Labrys monachus: one gene and its partners. The protein of the gene in region 3 interacts with the protein of the main gene of each other region in a pairwise test. Links are inferred from orthologs where the notes say so. Each region holds a gene or a part of one and is shown on either strand. Other genes may lie near its edges.

Region 1 (4,649 bases), 6.5 Mb from region 3 along the record:
CCACGGCGTCAGCCGCCATCATGCCGGCGACGATCAGACGCGGCGATGAGGGTGGCGTGTCGATCAGGATCGCGTCGTAGTCGTACACGATGGGGGCGAGGGCCTCGGCCAGCCGACGGGGATCGGAGATCCTTACGTCACCGTTGAAATTGCGGTCGGCCGGCGCCAGATCGATCAACGGGTCCAAGGTCTCGACGATGGCGTCGACGAGTTTCGATGAGCGATGGCACAACACATCGTGCACGCTCGGAGCGCCGGTGGCGGCGACCCGCCCCAAGCCAAGACCGGCGTGGCCTTGAGCGTCGAGATCGACGACCAGCACCCTGAAGCCACGAACGCTCAGCTCGGCCGCGAGATTGACCACAGTCGTCGATTTGCCGGTGCCGCCCTTCTTGTTGGCGACGGCGAAAACAGAAGCGCGTCCCGCGCGGCTCCTCCCGGCGGAAGTGACGACGATTGTCGTCGATGTCGCCATTCGCATCGCGCCTCGGCTCTCCCGATGCGAATCCGCAGACGCAATGGAGCGGCGAGCATCGATGGATGTGACGATAGTGTGAAGAGCTGCGCCATCTCAAGACCATTTCGTCTCGAAAGTAGTATTACGCACCACCTGCTGTCCGGGTTGTTGGACCAGACACGTAGGACGCACATCTCCATCGCGTTCGGGCTTTGATGCCCAGAAGACGCGCGCACCGAGCCGGGGCCGGCGGTTCGGCGCTGCCCCCGTCACACACCCCGGCCTTTGCTGCGCTGCTGCGAGCGCTCGGTCACCTCGGCGATGGCGACCTCGATCTCTTCGAGGGCGAGGTTCAGCGGTGTTCTTTCCTCATTTCTGAAGGAGAGTCCGGCGAGCGGAGTGTCGAGGTGCGCGCCGATGGACGGTGTGCTCAAGATCGGGGCCGGCGTTGCGTCGGGACTCGACGCCTGGGACCTGGGCGGTCGTGCGCGGGCGCCGGCTGTGGTCGCAGATGGAGAAGATGTCCGGGAGAGCTTCGAGCAGGCGCGGTCGTCAACAACGCTGCCGCGCGGTACGACCATCGAAAGGCCCGGCCGTTTCCAGCGGTTCATGATTTTCTCGAGATGTTGGAACGGCGAAGGCAGGGATGGGACAACCGGGCTTCTTCGTTCTGGATGAGCTGTATCGCTGGCTGTCGCAAACGGCGATTCGCTGGTGAAACTCTCGGCCGTCATCGACTTTGCTATTCTCCGGCCCGGCCGGAACGGAGCGCAGAAGCGGTCCGGTGGGTCCAAGGGTAGTGCGTGACGATCGGTCATGCGGATGTTACGATATAACATTATAGAACTTGAGGCATTCTCGCAATGGAGGCCTTCTCATGCACCTCGTCAAACCCGCCCTGATCGCGCTGGTCGTCGGCTCGGCGCTCGCCCCGGCCGGCTTTGCCGCCGAAGGAGCAACCAAGAACGTCATTGTGTTGATCACCGACGGCGCCAGCCTCAACACGTGGCGCGCAGCGAGCTACTACCGCCACGGTGGGCTCGGCCACGAAGCTTATGACGACTTCGACGTCCAGCTCTTTCTCTCGACCTATCCGCTCAACACTGCCAAGGAGCCGACCGGTAGCAACTTCGGTGCGATCACCTTCGAGTCCTCGGCGATCTGGAATGCCGCACCGGTCGACACGATCGCCAAGGGTACCGTCGCCAACTATCCCGGCTATTTCGCCGGCTACGACTATCTGCGTAAGGATCCAACCGACAGCGCTGCTGCCGTCACCGCGTTGGCCACCGGACACAAGACATACAACAACGCCATCAATTGGTCGAACACCGATACTCGGCTGAAGAACATCGGCGAGTACGCCGTAGAAAGCGGCCGCGCGCTCGGCGTCGTGACCACGGTCCAGTGGAGCCACGCCACCCCGGCCGGCTTCCTCGCCCACAACCGCAGCCGCAACGACTATGTAGGCATCGCCAAGGAAGCAGTCGAGAGTGGCCTGGCGAGCGTCATCATGGGATCTGGACACCCCTATTTCGATAAGAACGGCAAACCGATGGAGCCGAAGGCCGACAAGGCGTTCCAATATGTCGGCGGTCGCGACACTTGGGAGAAGCTGAAGTCGGGCGCAACGCCTTACAAGCTGATCTCAACCAAGGCCGATTTCGAAGCGCTCGCCAAGGGAACGCTCGATCTCGCCGGCAAGACCAAGGTACTCGGCACCGTCGAGAACAGCGACACCACACAGTTCAACCGCGCCGGTGTCGCCGCTGGCGACCTTTTGCCCAACCAGCCCGATCTGGCGACCATGACCCGAGGTGCCCTGGAGATCATCGCCATGGATCCCGACGGCTTCTTTCTGATGGTCGAGGGTGGCGCCGTCGACTGGGCGGCGCACGCTAACAACCTGCCGCGCATCATCGAGGAGCAGGTCGATTTCAACCGTACGGTCGAAGCCGTCGTCGACTGGGTCGGCAAGAAGTCGTCGTGGAACGACACGTTGGTGATCGTCACCACCGACCACGGCAACGGTATGTTGCTCGGCCCGGATTCCAACAAGGTCGCCTTCTCCGGCATCGTCAACCAAGGCGCCGGCGCCTTGCCGCTGGTGCGCTGGCATACCGATGGCCACACCCGCGAATTGGTGCCGGTCTACGCCAAGGGCAAGGGCGCCGACTTCTTCGTCTCTGTCGCCAAGAAGGAGCCGGGGCTCGCGGTTTATGACGTCCCGGCTGCGGCACAGGCCTATGCCGACAACACCGACGTCTTCCGCGCCAGTGCCAAGGCTCTCGGCGTCAAGGTCGACTGATCTGTTGTAACGATTCCCGCCCGTTCCCGCCGCACGCGCTGTGGCGGGAACGTCGCGTTTCGAAACGGCGGCCCTCGTTCGGGCGAATATAGCCGATTTGCCAACTGGTTCTTGAGGCGCTCAAACAGAGCGAGGTGGCGATCTCCTTCTACGACGAGACCGAAGGCGTCGTCACAAACGACACCTATCACCGGATCTCTCGGCACCGTCCAGATTGGACGTGAGCGGAGCGTGTCGTGCGATCATGCGGTTTATCCCCGAGGTTCATGTCGATCAAAATCCCGGTGCGACAATCGGCACACTGCCGCCGAACGGTTTGATGTCCCCGACGATGTCACGGTCGTTCATCTGCCACCTATTCCCGGGAACTGAACCCGGCGTCGATGCCGACGCGGCCGCCACCACGCAACGGGTGCGCGGCGAGACCATCTCACCGGCCGTAGGCGTTATCTCGCACGACATGGAACCAGACGTGATGGTCGTCCGTCTTCCCAACCGTGCCGAAACAGGCGACGACGAGACCAAGGGCCTTGAAGTCGTCGTCGGCATCGGGATGTTTGGCACAACTGGTAATCAGGGTGCGCATCTTCTTCAGGTCCGCCCGGTTGGTCGGGTTGTGCCGGAACGCCGACATGGCGATCCGGACGGTGGCCTCGATCTGGACGGGCTCGAGCCGACCACCGTCGAAGTCGACGATCATGCCGGTGATCCGGTCGGGTGGGACACCGCCGCAGGTGATCGAGATCCTCACCGTCGCCTCGGCATGGCGACCGATCCACTCGTGGTCGACCCCGGCCTCTCGCGAGGCCACCACTTCAATACTCGAACTCTTCATCGCCGAGAGGATCGGCGCCTGTTCATCCGGCCCGGCACAGGTGCTGGCACGAGCGATCGTCGTCAGGGTGACGAAGCCGAGCGCGAGGGCGTGAACAGAGAGCTTCATCACCATCTCCATACGGGCACTTTCGCGGCTCTCGACGGGCGTGTCAATCGAGCCCCGCCCAGTTCGGCTCGGGCATCGCTGCCGCCGTGATGGTTAATGGGCACCGTGGCTGCATTGACCCGTTCGAGTGGCAGCCAGCGTGATGATCGCCACCGTTACGATGCGCGGCAACCTCCATCCCCTCTCATATGCCCCCAGAGCATGTCACAGCCGGAAGCCTCGTGCTCCCCCGCGCCGCGCATGGCATGGATGACCTGACCAGGATCCGCTCGACCTGCTGCCCTCCCACCAGTCTCTCGTCGAGGCTCCACCGCGCACCGGTTTCTCGACGCCGGTTCACCGCCACGCCTCATGGGGTCGGCACATGGCATAAGCTCCGGTTCACTACAATTGAATGGATCATCCAAAGTATTCATCGATTTATCTCGCGTAGTCTCATCATCGGACGCCGAAAGATGGAGCGTCGTCAACGAGGCGGGTTCACGCCATGACCATTTCTTCAATCGGATCGACCTTTTCCTACATACCTCTGAACATGACCATCACCAAGACCGCGCCGGAGGCGCGTATCGCCGAAGCCGCCGAATCGAGCGCGACAAACGATGACGGCACGCCGTCGGGGAATTCCGAGCAGGCATTGCCCGACCAGACCGCGCCCGATCATCTCGCGCACGAAACCGCCAAGCCGCCCGCCGGGATCCTCGTCGCGATCCAGATCCATACCACCACGACCGTGGGATCGCGGGAGGCAGCGGCAGCCTATGGCGCCGGTTGCGCAATTGCGTCCTGGGATGGTGCCGCGACGACGACGCACACGATGGACGTCGTGGGGTGATCGCTTGCTTTTTCTGGCTTTTTCTAGCCCCTTTGTGTCACCGCCGGGGTCTCTCTGCCGTGATGGGTGATGCGTCGGTCGTCTTTCGTCATGGCGACACCTTGCG
Region 2 (4,099 bases), 300 kb from region 3 along the record:
GCGGCGAAGCGATGAAGCGCCTGGAGGATCTCGTGCATCCGCTGGTGCAGCGGGCCGAGCGCGACTTCATCGAGGCTGCCCGGCAGAAGGGGGCCAGGCTCGTGGTGCTCGACATCCCCCTGCTGTTCGAGACGGGCGCAGACCGGCGCTGCCGTGCGGTCGCCGTCGTCACCGCGCCGGCCTGGATCCAGCGCGAGCGCGTCATGGCCCGGCCGGGCATGGACGAGCGGCGCTATGCCGCCATCCTCGGGCGCCAGATCCCCGATGTGGAAAAGCGCCGTCGCGCCCATTTTCTCATCGACAGCAGCCGAGGCCTCGTCTTTGCCGAGGCGCAGGTCGCTGCCATAATAGCGGCCCTGTCATCGACCCTGTGAGTCGCCATGCGTGAAATCATCCTCGATACCGAAACCACGGGCCTCGACCCCAATGAGGGGCACCGGCTGGTCGAGATCGGCTGCATCGAGATGATCGACCGCCTCCCGACCGGCGTGACCTGGCACCGATATTTCAATCCTGAACGCGACATGCCGCAGGAAGCCTTCGCCGTGCACGGGCTGTCGAAGGAATTCCTGTCGGACAAGCCGCTTTTCAAGGAACTCGCCGGGGAGTTCGTCGCCTTCGTCGGCGAGGCGCATCTGGTCATCCACAATGCCGGCTTCGACATGCGATTCCTCAACGCCGAGCTGAAGCGCGTCAATCAGGCCGTGCTGCCGATGGACCGGGTCATCGATACCCTCGCCATGGCCCGCCGCAAGCACCCCGGCGCCCGCGCCTCGCTCGACGAATTGTGCCAGCGCTACGGCATCGACAACTCGAAGCGCGTCAAGCACGGGGCCCTTCTCGACGCCGAGATCCTGGCCGAGGTCTATATCGAGCTGACCGGGGGGCGGCAGACGACGCTCGGTCTCGCCACGGCGTCCGCGGCCGTCGTCGCGCGCGCCATCGCCGGGGCGGCCGGGCCGCGGCCGGTCCCGCTGCCCTCGCGCCTGCTGGCGGCGGAACTCGCCGCGCACGAAGCCTTCGTCGCGGCGCTCGGCGACAACGCGATCTGGAAGAAATACGCCTGAACAAAGGGGCCAGCCTTCAGCGCACACGAGGCGCTGCGCTCATGGCGATAGGCGGCACAAAGCACTTCAAGGCCGCACGCGCGACGCCTGCCTCTCGGGGCCGGGAGGGATCACGGGCGAGGCGGGCAGAGGCACGGCGACCCTCCAACCCCTTCCCCGGCGGGGGGAAGGGGAAATCGGGCGTCGCCTCAGGCCTGGCCGGCGGCCGGCGGCACCTGGGCGAGACGGTTGCGGTAGAGGGCGACGAAGTCGATCGGGTCGATCATCAGCGGCGGGAAGCCGCCATTGCGGGTGGCGTCGGCGATGATCTGGCGGGCGAAGGGGAAGAGCAGGCGCGGGCCTTCGATCATCACCATCGCATGGACGTTGTCGTCGGGAATGCCGGCGAGGCGAATCACCGCGCCGTAGAGCAGCTCGAACTTGAACAGCGTGCCCGCGCCTTCGCCGGCGCCGCCCTCGATCGACAGCTCGACTTCATAATCGGCGCCGCCGAGCGGCTTGCCGTTCACGTTCACCGTCAGGCTGATCTGCGGCGAGTTCTGCATGTTGCCGAGCGAGCGCGGCGCGTTCGGGTTCTCGAAGGACAGGTCCTTGATGTACTGCGCCAGCACATTGATGGAGGGCTGGATTTCCTGGCCCTGGTCGGGGCCGTTGGAGTTCTGCGGTTCGGTCGCCATTGTCGTTTCCCTGTCTCGCGACGTATCGCCGCTGCCTTGGAAGATGGTTCGGAAGGTTCGAGCGCGGGTACCATGCCGGCGCAGGCGGAACAAGCGCGATTGCGGGCCGTCGGCGGAGGCCGCCGGCCCGATGCCGTCGCCGGATGGGGCTCAGGCCGAAAGGCCCCGGGTGTTTTCGTCGATTTCGGCCTTGGTGGGAATGCTGGACTGCGCGCCCGGCCGCGTGCAGGCGAGGGAGCCGGCAGCCGCTCCGCGGGCGAGCGCCTCGGTGAAGCCGAAGCCCTGCTCGAGCGCGGCGGCATAGGCGCCGGTGAAGGTGTCGCCGGCGGCCGTGGTGTCGACCGGTACGATCTTCAGGGCGGGAGCCGACCGGCGCACGCCGTCGATCCAGCCGACGACGCCGTCGGCGCCGAGCGTCACGATGGCGGCACAGCCGAAGCGCTCGCTGATCAGCCTGACGGCCTCCTCGGGATCGGCGACGTCGATGCCGGCGGCCCGCGCCACGACCAGCGCCTCGTGTTCGTTGACGACGAGATCGTCGAGCAGCCGCAGCATGTCGGCGGGAATGGGCCCGGCCGGCGCGACGTTGAGGATGACGCGCGCCCCGCGCGCCTTGGCCTGGGCGATGGCGGCGAAGTTCTCGCTGTCGCGGATTTCCCGCTGCAGCAGGACGATGTCGCCCTTCGCCAGCGGATAGGCCTCCAGCTGCGTCGCATCGGTGAGCTGGTTGGCGCCGGAGGCGACGACGATGGCGTTCTCGCCGCTCTCCTCGACGGTGATGAGGGCGACGGCGGTCGGGCGCCCGGTGCGGCGGAGCGCGGAAATGTCGACGCCCGCCTCCGCCATCACGGAGACGGCGAGATCGGCGAAGCCGTCATTGCCGCGCGATCCGATAATGGCGGTCTTCGAGCCGGCCCGCGCCGCCGCCACGGCCTGGTTGGCGCCCTTGCCCCCCGGCACCATGAAATAGCCGTCGCACAGCACGGTTTCGCCGGGATGCGGGATATGGCTCACATTGGTGACCAGATCGACGCCGAGAGAACCAAAAACGACGATCATGCGTCGATTTCCTCCGGATTTGCAGGGTTTTCAGACCCCTTGCTTTGAAAATAGCCGCTGCCGGCGGCGGCGCAACTGCAGAATGGCTCAGCCCCGGGCGGCCCTGACCGAGGCGGCGAGCGCCTCGGCGCGGCGGCCGACCTCTTCGGCGCTGCGCCCGACCGCATAGAGGTCGGACCCGACGCCGAAGCCGTCGACGCCGGCGGCGAGGAAGGGCGGGATGGTCTGCGGCGACACGCCGCCGACCACCAGCAGCTTGGTGCCCCTGGGCAGCACCGCCCGCAGGCCCTTGACCGCGGCGGGAGAGGCCATCTCGGCGGGGAACAGCTTCAGCGCATCGGCGCCCGCCTCCAGCGCGGCGAAGGCCTCGGAGGGCGTGAAGAAGCCGGGGAGCGACAGGAGGCCGCTGGCCTTGCTGGCGCGGATCACCTCGACATTGGTGTTGGGCGAGACGATCACCGTGCCGCCGGCCGCGGCGACGCGGCCGACATCGGCGGGGTTGAGCACGGTGCCGGCGCCGACGAGCGCCCGGCCTTCGAGGCTGCGGGCGATCCGCCCGATGCTGTCGAAAGGCTCGGGCGAGTTGAGCGGCACCTCGATGATGCGGATGCCGGCGGCGACGATGGCCTCGGCGACCGCCTCGACTTCGTCGGGCTTCACGCCGCGCAGGATGGCGATCAGCGGCATGCCGGCGAGTGCGGCGTCGAGGGTGAGGCTCATCGGTGGAAAACTCCCTGGCGGGTGCAGGCGGACGGGTGGATGCCCGGCCACGGTTCGAAATGGATCGGTCCGGGCATGCCTCAACGCGCCGCGGCGATGGCGGCGAGGCCGGACAGGAAGGCGCGCTCGGGCGTGAAGATCTCGATCGCGGCGCCGCGGGCGCGCAGGGCGGCGACGTAGCGCTGGGCGATCACGCCATCGGCCACCAGCGTCACCCTGTGCTCCCCGCCATAGCGCCGGAAGGCGCCCTCGATCTCCGAGCCGATGAGGAGGCCGGACAGGAACGGGCCCACCTTCTCCCCCGTCATCGCGCCGTCGAGCACGCGGGCGCGGGCCTGGAACAGCCGGTTGAGAAGGCCGCTTTCGTTCTGCGCCGCTTCGAGCCCCTCGTCGAAGCCGGTGAGGTCCTCCGGCTCGGCGGCCAGGCGTGCCAGCAGGCTCTCATGGCGGTAGAGCGCATAGCTCTCGCCGGTCATGAAGCTGGCGAAATCGGTGATGGCGCCCCCCTCGACCCGCGCCCATTTCGAATGGGTGCCGGGGAGGCAGACGAGGCCGTCGACGACGTCGGTACCGAAG
Region 3 (5,015 bases):
TCCTGCTGGGCCTGCTGCGCCAGGTAGCTGGCGATCTGCGGCTTGACCTGGTCGAGCGTCGGCGGCGCCTTCTCGCGGCGATCCTCCAGCTTGATGACATGCCAGCCGAACTGCGACTTCACCGGCTCCGAAATCTCGCCCGGCTTGAGCGCGAAGGCGGCATCGGCGAACTCCTTCACCATGCGGTCGCGGGTGAACCAGCCGAGATCGCCGCCGTCGGTCGCGCCGGGATCCTTCGACATCTCCTTGGCCACCTTGGCGAAGTCCTCTCCCGCCTTCACGCGGGCATAGGCCTTCTTGGCGTCGGCCTCGTTGTCGAGGAGGATGTGGCGGGCGTGCACCTCTTCCTGGGGCGGCACCTTCTTGACCGCTTCGTCATAGGTCTTCTTGACCGCCTCGTCGGTGACCGCATCCTTGGCCGCCTTGCTCATCAGCGCTTCCATCAGGATGCGCTGGCGGTAATAGGCGAGCTTCTTCTCGATCTCGGCGGGATCGCCGACCTTCTCCTTCTCGGCCTCGGCGGCGGCCAGGCGCAGGTTGATCGCGAAATTCGTGATGTAGTCCTGCTTCTGGGCCTCGGTGGCCTGCGGCGGCAAGGTGGCGGCAAGGTCTTCACCGACGATCGTCAGGTCCTCCTGGGTGATCGGCTGGCCGTTGACCGTCGCGACGGGCTTGGCATCCGCTGGCTTGGCCGCATCCGCGGCATGGAGCGGCGCTGCAGCGAGGGCGAACAGGGCGACACCGGCGAGCAGTGACGCGGCAGGACGCACGCGGCGAAGTGAGATCATGAAACTCGTTTCCCTGACAGATGATGCGGGTGAAATCCGGTGCGAACGGGCGTCCGGCCGGACGCCTGTTCCGGCAGCAAGCCCGCATGTGTTCCTGATCCCGGGACGAGCGCCTCAGCAGCGCTGATAGGCCAGGAAAAATGCAAAATCAATGTCGCCCTTTTCGCGCGTGAGCAAACCGCTTCGGACAGCCTGTCTACGCGCGCCGATCGTCAAAACTGTGACAGGTCCGTTTCGCGCCCGGTGCGGCGCAAGCATGCCGGAAGCCGGCTTTTTCGTCGCCTGCGGGCGGGAACCGCGATCGGATCGCCGCTGTTCGATTGACACCCCGTAGCCCAATACTTAAGTGAGTTCGGATGGCGAGCCGTCGAACCGCGGCGCCACCCCTGGGGACTGCCGGTTCGAGCATTTCAGGAGCGGTTCGCTCTCCTTCATCGCTGGTTGCCTCCCTGGAGGGGGTATCAGGAGGATGCATCGTCATCCTCGTGCCACATCGCACTGCGATCGGGAGCGGGCTGTATCACAAGGCGCCGTTTCAGGTGCAAAAATTTGAAGGCCTTCTATGTTCGGCTCGCTCGCCAAGAAACTGTTCGGTTCCGCCAATGACCGTCGGCTGAAAGCCTATCATCCCAAGGTTGCCGCCATTGCCGCGCTCGAGCCGGAGGTGGCGGCCCTCTCGGACGAGGCGCTGCGCGCGCGCACGGCCCAGTTCAAGGCCGAGCTCGCCGCCGGCAAGACCATCAACGACCTGCTGGTGCCGGCTTTCGCCACCGTGCGCGAGGCGGCCAAGCGCGTGCTGGGACAGCGCCATTTCGATACCCAGCTGATCGGCGGCATGGTGCTCCATGAGGGCGCCATCGCCGAGATGAAAACGGGCGAAGGCAAGACGCTGGTGGCGACCGCCCCGGTCTATCTCAACGCCCTCGCCGGCAAGGGCGTGCATGTGGTGACGGTGAACGACTATCTCGCCAGCCGCGACGCCGAATGGATGGGCCGGGTCTACAGGTTCCTCGGCCTCACCACCGGCACCATCGTGCACGGCCTCGACGACGAGGAGCGCCGCGCCGCCTATGCCTGCGACATCACCTACGGCACCAACAACGAATACGGCTTCGACTATCTGCGCGACAACATGAAATACGACATGGGGTCGATGGTGCAGCGCGGCCACGCCTTCGCCATCGTCGACGAGGTCGATTCCATCCTGGTCGACGAAGCGCGCACCCCGCTCATCATTTCGGGCCCGCTGGAAGATCGTCCCGAGCTCTACATGACGATCGACGCCCTGATGCCGAACCTGGAGGCGGACGATTTCGAGCTCGACGAAAAGCAGCGCACCGTCAACCTGACGGAGAAGGGCAATGAGCGCATCGAGCAGATGCTCGGCACGGCGGGCCTGCTGCGCGAAGGCTCGATGTATGACGCGGGCAACGTCACCATCGTCCACCACGTCAACCAGGCGCTGCGCGCCCACAAGCTGTTCTCGCGCGACAAGGACTACATCGTCCGCAACGACGAAGTGGTGATCATCGACGAGTTCACCGGCCGCATGATGCCGGGGCGGCGCTATTCGGAAGGGCTGCACCAGGCGCTCGAGGCCAAGGAGCGCGTCCAGATCCAGCCCGAGAACCAGACGCTCGCCTCCATCACCTTCCAGAACTACTTCCGCCTCTACGAGAAGCTCGCCGGCATGACCGGCACGGCGGCCACCGAGGCCGACGAGTTCATGGACATCTACAACCTCGAAGTCATCGAGATCCCGACCAACCGGCCGGTGCAGCGCATCGACGACGACGACGAGGTCTATCGTTCCGTCGACGAGAAGTACAAGGCGATCGTCCGCCTGATCGAGGAATGCCGCAAGCGCGGCCAGCCGCTCCTCGTCGGCACGACCTCGATCGAGAAATCCGAGATCCTGGCGCAATATCTGGTGCGGCAGGGCTACAAGCAGCGCGATTTCTCCGACCCCAACGCCTTCGCCTCGCTCTATGACGGCGACCAGGGCACGCCCGACGAGAAGGTGTTCGCCGTCCTCAACGCGCGCTACCACGAGCAGGAAGCCTTCATCGTCAGCCAGGCCGGCGTGCCCGGCGCGATCACCATCGCCACCAACATGGCGGGCCGCGGCACCGACATCCAGCTCGGCGGCAATGCCGACATGCGCATCAAGGTCGAGCTTGGCGACATGCCGGCCGGCCCGGAGCGCGAGGCGGCCGAGGCCGGGATCAAGGCGCAGGTCGCCAAGCTGAAGGAGAAGGCGCTGGCCGCGGGCGGGCTCTACATCATCGGCACCGAACGCCATGAGAGCCGTCGCATCGACAACCAGTTGCGCGGCCGCTCCGGCCGCCAGGGCGACCCGGGCCATTCGCGCTTCTTCCTGTCGCTGCAGGACGACCTCATGCGCATCTTCGGCTCCGACCGCATGGACGGCATGCTGCAGAAGCTCGGCCTCAAGGAGGACGAGGCCATCGTCCATCCCTGGATCAACCGGGCGCTCGAAAAGGCACAGCAGAAGGTCGAGGCGCGCAATTTCGACATCCGCAAGAACATCCTCAAATATGACAATGTGCTCAACGACCAGCGCAAGGAGATCTTCGAGCACCGCCGCGAACTGATGGCGCAGGAATCGGTCGCCGATTCGATCGCCGATTTCCGCCACCTCGTCATCGACGAGCTCGTCCGGGCCCATGTTCCGGAGAATGCCTATCCCGAGCAGTGGGATACCGCCGGGCTGCATGCGGCGATCAACGACATCCTCAATCTGGACCTGCCGGTCGAGGACTGGGCCAAGGAAGAGGGCATCGCCGACGAGGAACTGACGACACGCATCATCGAGGCCGCCGACGGCAATGCCGAGGCGCGTGCCGCCTCCTTCGGCGAGGAGGTGACGCGCCAGATCGAGAAGGCGGTCCTGCTCCAGACCCTGGACAATCTCTGGCGCGAGCACATCGTCACGCTCGACCACCTGCGCCAGGTGATCGGACTGCGCAGCATGGCCCAGCGCGACCCGCTGATCGAATATAAGAGCGAAGGCTACCAGCTGTTCGGCGAGTTGATGCGGCGCTGGCGCGAGGACGTCACCCGCACGATGTTCCGCCTGCAGGTCATGCAGCAGCCGCCCGAGCAGCCGCCGCTCCCCTTCATGACCGCGCATCATTTCGATCCGACCACCGGCGAGGACGAGTTCGCCGCGGCCGGCAGTGGCTTCGGCCAGGAGGCCCCGGCGCTCGCCATCAGCGATGCCGCGGCGATGCCGGTGGTGGCACCGGAGGACCGCGACCCGAACGATCCGGCAACCTGGGGACGGGTCGGGCGCAACGAACCCTGCCCCTGCGGCTCGGGCAAGAAATACAAGCATTGCCACGGCCAGATCGCCTGAGCGCCAACCGGTCTGGCGGGCGCTCGCCCTCGGGAAAATCGATCTGACGGCATTCCCGTCGCGCCCGTCGCCCCGTCCCGGGCGTCATCTCGGCCCCGGCATGCGGCCCCTTCCGGGGATCGCCAGGGGCGGCGGAGCCCCGTCCCGGCACGATCCGGGATCGGCGATCCACATTCCACGCCGCATCGCGTCCGGGAGGACGTGCGGCCTCCGGATGCGATTGCCCGGCACCGGTTCACGACAGCAGTGAATTTCGCGTTTTTTCGAGGTCCTGCGTTCGCTTTCGCAGCGAAGCCGCGGCATCCCGTCCGGCTCGCGAAAACCAGCGAAAAAAGGCCTGCCGACCGCGTCGCCTGGCCTCGCGACGGCGTCTCCGCGCAAACGCGCCGCCTCTCGCTTCCTGTTTGGAAATCTAACCGGTGGAACCGGTTTCCAGCTGGTGGCGCAGCTGGGAGAAGAAGCGGGATTCAACGAAAGTGAAGTCCGGCTCGCTCCTCACGCGGGAGCCGGCGTCTTCCCGCATGCGCCCGAGCATCAGCAGGGCGTCCTCGCATTTCTGGCTCCGGGCGTGCAGATTCACCGCCTCCTGCGCCGCCACGGCATCGCTGTCGGCCAGGACGGCCTCGAAGATGATGTCCGGCCAGGTGCGCTCCTCGAAATGGATGCGCTGGGCGGCGCGCAGCAGCGCCCGGCATGCACCGGGGGAGAGGACCGAGTTGGCCCCGATCGCCTCCACGGTCGCCTCGACATCGACCATCGCGACGGTGAGGGGGGCATAGCCGCGCTCGCGGGGCGCATAGGCGACGCTCACATCGGCATCGGCGACACGCCGGCCGCTGACATAATCC
Region 4 (4,689 bases), 6.0 Mb from region 3 along the record:
TGTGGGCGGTGGCGATCGCGTCGGCGCCGATATCGGCCGCCGCTTCCGAGAGCAGGCGGTAGCGGGCCTCGCGGGCCTTTTCCTGCAGCCGCGTCGCCGGCTTCTCGCCGGTCCAGCGGCGCATGAGGCCGCGCAGGCCGAGGCTCGCCGCCCGCTCGAGGACGAGGGCGCATTCACGGGCGCTCTCGTCCCGCAGGCCGTGATCGATCGTCGCCACGCTGATGTCCGGTCCGCCCGCCTGCCGGCGCCGGAGCGCGGCGAGCAGCATCATCGCCGTCGAGTCGCGTCCGCCGGAGACGGCGAGCAGGATGTGCCGGCACCCGCCGAAGGACGCGAAGAGGGCGGGCAGTTCGTCCTCGGACAGAGGAGAAGCGGCGGCATCGCGGTACAATGGCGTTTTCCGGAGCGGGACGGGCATGCCTTCCTATAGCAGGCCGGCGACGGAATCACCGAAGCGAAAGGCGGCGCCGGCCCGCGATCGTCAGGCGGGCGCCGCCGTCGGCCGACGGGCCACGGTCGGGCCGATGCGGCGTCGCGCTCACGTCCCCGGGCAGCTGTTCCGCTTGGCCTCGCGGCTGGCCCCGTTCAGGATGCTCGGGCCGGCCTTGGGATATTTGCGCGGCAATTCCAGCAGCGTGGCGCAGGCGGTGTCCTTCTCCCCGATCGCCGCCAGCGACATGCCGAGCTTCAGCATGCTCGAAGGGGCGCGGCGGGAATTGGCGTAGGTCTTCGTCACCTTGATGAACTGCTCGGCCGCATCGCTGTATTGCCGGCGCTGGTAGAGGCTCTCGCCGATCCAGTGGATCGCGTCGGGCACGCGCTTGTCCCGGGGATGGGCCTCGACGAAGCCGCGGAAGGCGCTCTCGGCCTGTTCGTATTTCTGCGCCGCGATCAGGCGGTAGTCGTTGTTGTATTCCTCCTCCGGCGTCGCCGCCGCGGTGGGCGGGATGCCGGCGGCCGGCTCGTTGCTGGCGAGCGGCCGGCTGGTGTCGACGGCGACACCCGGAAGGCCGGGGGTGATGGTGGAGGAGTTCATCCGCTGGCGCGGCGGAGGCGGCGCCTGCAGGTCGTCGCCGCCCTGGTCGGCCGACATCTGGTCCTGGCCCGGATCCTGCCCGGCGGTGCCGGTCTGATCGCCGCCGGAGAGGGTGCCGAGCGTACGGGGCGGCGTGCCGAGCCCGTTCTGCTGGCGCGGCGGCGCGGCGTCGCTGCGCTGCTGCCGCGGCACCTGCGCGGGGGGAGCCTGCGGCGCCGGCCTCGGCGCCGGTGCAGCGCCGCCCTTGCCGCCTTCGAGGGCCTGCAGGCGATATTCGGTATCGTCCTGGGCGCGCTTCATGTCGTCCTGCAGCTTGCGGATCTGCGCCTGCAGATCGTCGACCATGCCGTTCAGGCGTCGATTGTCGCCCTCCAGGCGCTGCACCCGCACGAGGAGGTCGCCCACCTGGCTGTCGTTCTGCGCCACGACATAGTTGCTCCGCGCCGGTGAGACCTGATAAGTCGGCGGCTGAGCGGAGGGGGCCTGATCATATTGCGACTGGCCGTATTGCGGCTGGTCATACGCCTGGCCGCCCTTGTCCTGGCCGTACTGGTCCTGGTCGTTCTGGGCCGAGCCGACGGAACCCGGCGGCAGCAGGCCGTCGTCGGGTGAGGCGGCATGCGCCGCGCCCAGGGTCAAGGCCAGGAGAAGGGCGGCGGAGGCAGAGCGGAGCATAGGCGGCTCATCCGGTTGCAAAATGTCCGTGATTGGACATTCGGATACCACAGCGCGCAACTTCGGCGAAACTTTGAATGGTGCTTTCCCCCAATGATCGGCAACCAAACATCGGCAGGGACCCCGGCGCTTTCCGGCGGCGTTCTCGATGGAGACGTCCATGTCCTGCCCCTGAGGGTCTATTACGAGGACACGGACTTCTCAGGCATCGTCTACCACGCCAATTACCTGCGTTTCTTCGAGCGCGGCCGCACCGAATTCATCCGGGCGCTCGGAATCGACCAGCGCTCGCTGCACCGGGACGAAGGCGTCGCCTTCGCCGTGCGGTCGATGAATGTCGAGTTCCTGCGGCCGGCCCTGATGGACGACATCGTCGCGGTCGAGACGCGGGCGGGCCTCGTGCGCGGGTCTTCGCTCGGCCTCGACCAGACGATTCGCCGCGGATCGGATATCCTGACCACGGCCCGCGTCACCGTCGTCTGCGTCAGGGACGGACGGCCCCGGCGGCTGCCGGAGGCGCTCCGCCTCGTGCTGGCCGGCCTTGGCGACGCCGGGAGCACCGCATGACAGGGCTCGGCCGGGAGCCCGGCGCCGGCGAAATCGCGAAATCGCGCTCGCCGTAACCCGGCATTAAGGATGGCGATGGTCAATAGGTACCGAATCTGCTGCAACCTGCAGCATAGGAAAGTGCCGTACTGCCGTCACATTCAAAGGCGAAAAGGGCTTACGCCGTGGTCGTTGTCGCTGGGCGCAGCGAGGCGCGGCGGGATTTCCTGAGTTCGCCTGGTGTGGCCTGTGTGATTCGAACCCGACGGGAGCTGTCTCCGTCTGCCGGGTGCGGAACACATGAGGATTGATGTCGTGGGATGATTCGGACGGATGCGAGGCATCCGGAGGGGCGCCCACCGGCCTGCCGGCTTCAGGACGAGGATTTTGGACGCCATGAATTCGACTGTCGATATCGCCCAGACGGCGCTTGCCCCGGTGGGGGACGTCAGCCTTCTGGGGCTGTTTCTCCAGGCCCATTGGGTCGTCAAGCTGGTGATGCTGGGCCTGCTGATCGCATCGGTGTGGTGCTGGGCGATCATCTTCGACAAGACGATCCTGTTCTCGCGGTCCCGCTCCGCGATGAACCGTTTCGAGCAGGTCTTCTGGTCGGGCCAGAGCCTCGAGGATCTCTACCGGTCGCTGTCGCAGCGCCAGAACAGCGGCATGGCCGGCCTGTTCGTCTCGGCCATGCGCGAATGGAAGCGGTCGCTCGAAACGCCCGGCCGTTCCTTCCTCGGCCTCCAGGCCCGCATCGAGAAGGTGATGGACGTCACCATCCAGCGCGAGGTCGAGCGGCTGGAATCCAAGCTGCTGGTGCTGGCGACCGTCGGCTCGTCCGGCCCGTTCATCGGCCTGTTCGGCACGGTGTTCGGCATCATGACGGCCTTCCAGTCGATCGCCGCCACCAAGAACACCTCGCTCGCCGCGGTGGCGCCGGGCATCTCGGAAGCGCTGTTCGCCACCGCCATGGGCCTGATCGCCGCCATCCCCGCGGTCATCGCCTACAACAAGTTCAATGCGGAAGTCTCCAAGCAGCAGGGCCGCCTCGAGGGCTTCGCCGACGAGTTCTCCGCGATTCTGTCGCGCCAGATCGACGAGCGCATGGCCGCCTGAGCGGGCCTCCCGGCGGCATCCCAACAGCAAGGACAGGTCATGGCTGGAAGTCTCGCGGCAGGATCGGGCGGATCGGGGGGCGGCGCCCGCCGCCGGCGGCGGCACAAGGCGCCGATCGCCGACATCAACATGACGCCGTTCATCGACGTCATGCTCTGCCTCCTCATCATCTTCATGGTCGCGGCGCCCCTCCTCACCTCGGGCGTGACGCTGGACCTGCCGCAGAGCGCGGCGGGGGCGCTCAATGTCGACAAGAAGCCGCTGACCGTCTCGATCAAGGCGGACGGGCAGGTCTACATCAACGACAGCGAGACGCCGGAGACCGATCTCCTCGGCCATCTGCAGGCCATCGCCGGCCAGGGCGCGGGCACGGACGAGCGGATCTTCGTGCGCGGCGACAAGGCGGCGAATTACGGGGCCATCATGCAGGTCATGGGCCGCATCTCGGGAGCGGGGTACAAGAAGGTTGCCCTGATCACCGACCAGGACAACCAGTAGGCGGCCCAGGGGTCGGTTCGAAGCAAGGGTCGGTTTGAGTACGATGCGTGATTATGGGCTTCCCGTTTCGGCGGTTTTGCATGTGCTGATCCTGGGCGCGATGATCTTCGTGCTTCCGGGTGCGCAGCCGCTCGAGCCCCCCATGGAAAGCCTGCCCGTCGAGGTCATGACCTCGCAGCAATTCGACGCGCTGACCAAGGGCGAGAAGACGGCGAAGGAACAGACCAGGCAGGCCCGGAAGGTCGACAAGGTGGCGCCGCCGACCGACACGCCCGACAGCAATGTGCCCGTCAAGGCCGATGCGGTGACGCCGCCGCTGCCGCCGCAGCGCGACGACCAGCCCGATACGCAGCAGACCGCCGAGGCCGACGCGCCGCCTCCGCCGCCGCGGCCCAACATCGAGCCGGTGCCCGAGCCGCCGACGCCGCCGCAGCAGGCCGAAGCCAAGCCGGCCAAGCCGACGCCCAGGAAGGTCGACAAGCCGGTCGATGCGCCGGATTCCAAGGCGCTCGCGCAGATGGCGCAGGCCGCCGTCGACGCCGCGGACGCGCAGGCTAAAGCCGATGCGCAGGCCAAGGCCGATGCCGCCAAGGCCGAGGAGGCCAAGACGGCCGCTGCCAAGGCAGAGGCCGAGAAGGCGGCGCAGGCCAAGACTGCGGCGGCCAAGGCCGTTGCCGCCAAGGCCGCCGCCGATGCCGAAAAGCTGGCGCAGGCGAAGGCCGACGCCGAGGCGGCCGCGCAGGCGCAGGCGGACAAGGTCGCCGAGGCCAAGGCCGACGCCGCCAAGGCTGCTGCTGCCAAGGCGCAGGCTGACAAGG

The links.
Region 1: the proteins of secA (region 3) and J3R73_RS01025 interact in binary tests that used the Escherichia coli proteins (3 or more experiments, as listed by UniProt). The link is inferred for Labrys monachus from one-to-one orthologs.
Region 2: the proteins of secA (region 3) and secB interact in binary tests that used the Escherichia coli proteins (3 or more experiments, as listed by UniProt). The link is inferred for Labrys monachus from one-to-one orthologs.
Region 4: the proteins of secA (region 3) and ybgC interact in binary tests that used the Escherichia coli proteins (3 or more experiments, as listed by UniProt). The link is inferred for Labrys monachus from one-to-one orthologs.

What each region holds. Positions count from the first base shown.
Region 1 is NZ_JAUSVK010000001.1:226,556-231,204, reverse strand. Bases 594-3,549 are described here. They hold J3R73_RS01025 (alkaline phosphatase), read left to right. Parts: upstream 594-1,334; coding sequence 1,335-2,765; downstream 2,766-3,549. Other genes in these bases: J3R73_RS01020 (hypothetical protein), read right to left, coding at 3,196-3,549; J3R73_RS01030 (hypothetical protein), read right to left, coding at 727-1,191. Also shown: J3R73_RS01035 (ParA family protein), read right to left, coding at 1-475; more of J3R73_RS01020, read right to left, coding at 3,550-3,708; J3R73_RS01015 (hypothetical protein), read left to right, coding at 4,196-4,543.
Region 2 is NZ_JAUSVK010000001.1:6,382,330-6,386,428, reverse strand. What follows is about bases 1-2,747. They hold secB (protein-export chaperone SecB), read right to left. Parts: upstream 1,745-2,747; coding sequence 1,256-1,744; downstream 1-1,255. Other genes in these bases: J3R73_RS29085 (ribokinase), read right to left, coding at 1,895-2,747; dnaQ (DNA polymerase III subunit epsilon), read left to right, coding at 381-1,067; coaE (dephospho-CoA kinase), read left to right, coding at 1-374. In the rest of the region: more of J3R73_RS29085, read right to left, coding at 2,748-2,803; J3R73_RS29080 (2-dehydro-3-deoxy-6-phosphogalactonate aldolase), read right to left, coding at 2,891-3,523; J3R73_RS29075 (2-dehydro-3-deoxygalactonokinase), read right to left, coding at 3,604-4,099. UniProt on the Escherichia coli protein: One of the proteins required for the normal export of some preproteins out of the cell cytoplasm. It is a molecular chaperone that binds to a subset of precursor proteins, maintaining them in a translocation-competent state.
Region 3 is NZ_JAUSVK010000001.1:6,684,704-6,689,718, reverse strand. Bases 1,046-4,367 are described here. They hold secA (preprotein translocase subunit SecA), read left to right. Parts: upstream 1,046-1,350; coding sequence 1,351-4,167; downstream 4,168-4,367. In the rest of the region: J3R73_RS30515 (peptidylprolyl isomerase), read right to left, coding at 1-788; J3R73_RS30505 (TfuA-like protein), read right to left, coding at 4,580-5,015. UniProt on the Escherichia coli protein: Required for protein export, interacts with the SecYEG preprotein conducting channel.
Region 4 is NZ_JAUSVK010000001.1:712,096-716,784, forward strand. What follows is about bases 546-3,541. They hold ybgC (tol-pal system-associated acyl-CoA thioesterase), read left to right. Parts: upstream 546-1,804; coding sequence 1,805-2,278; downstream 2,279-3,541. Other genes in these bases: ybgF (tol-pal system protein YbgF), read right to left, coding at 546-1,711; tolQ (protein TolQ), read left to right, coding at 2,654-3,373; J3R73_RS03145 (ExbD/TolR family protein), read left to right, coding at 3,413-3,541. In the rest of the region: tRNA lysidine(34) synthetase TilS, read right to left, coding at 1-391; more of ybgF, read right to left, coding at 539-545; more of J3R73_RS03145, read left to right, coding at 3,542-3,871; cell envelope integrity protein TolA, read left to right, coding at 3,915-4,689.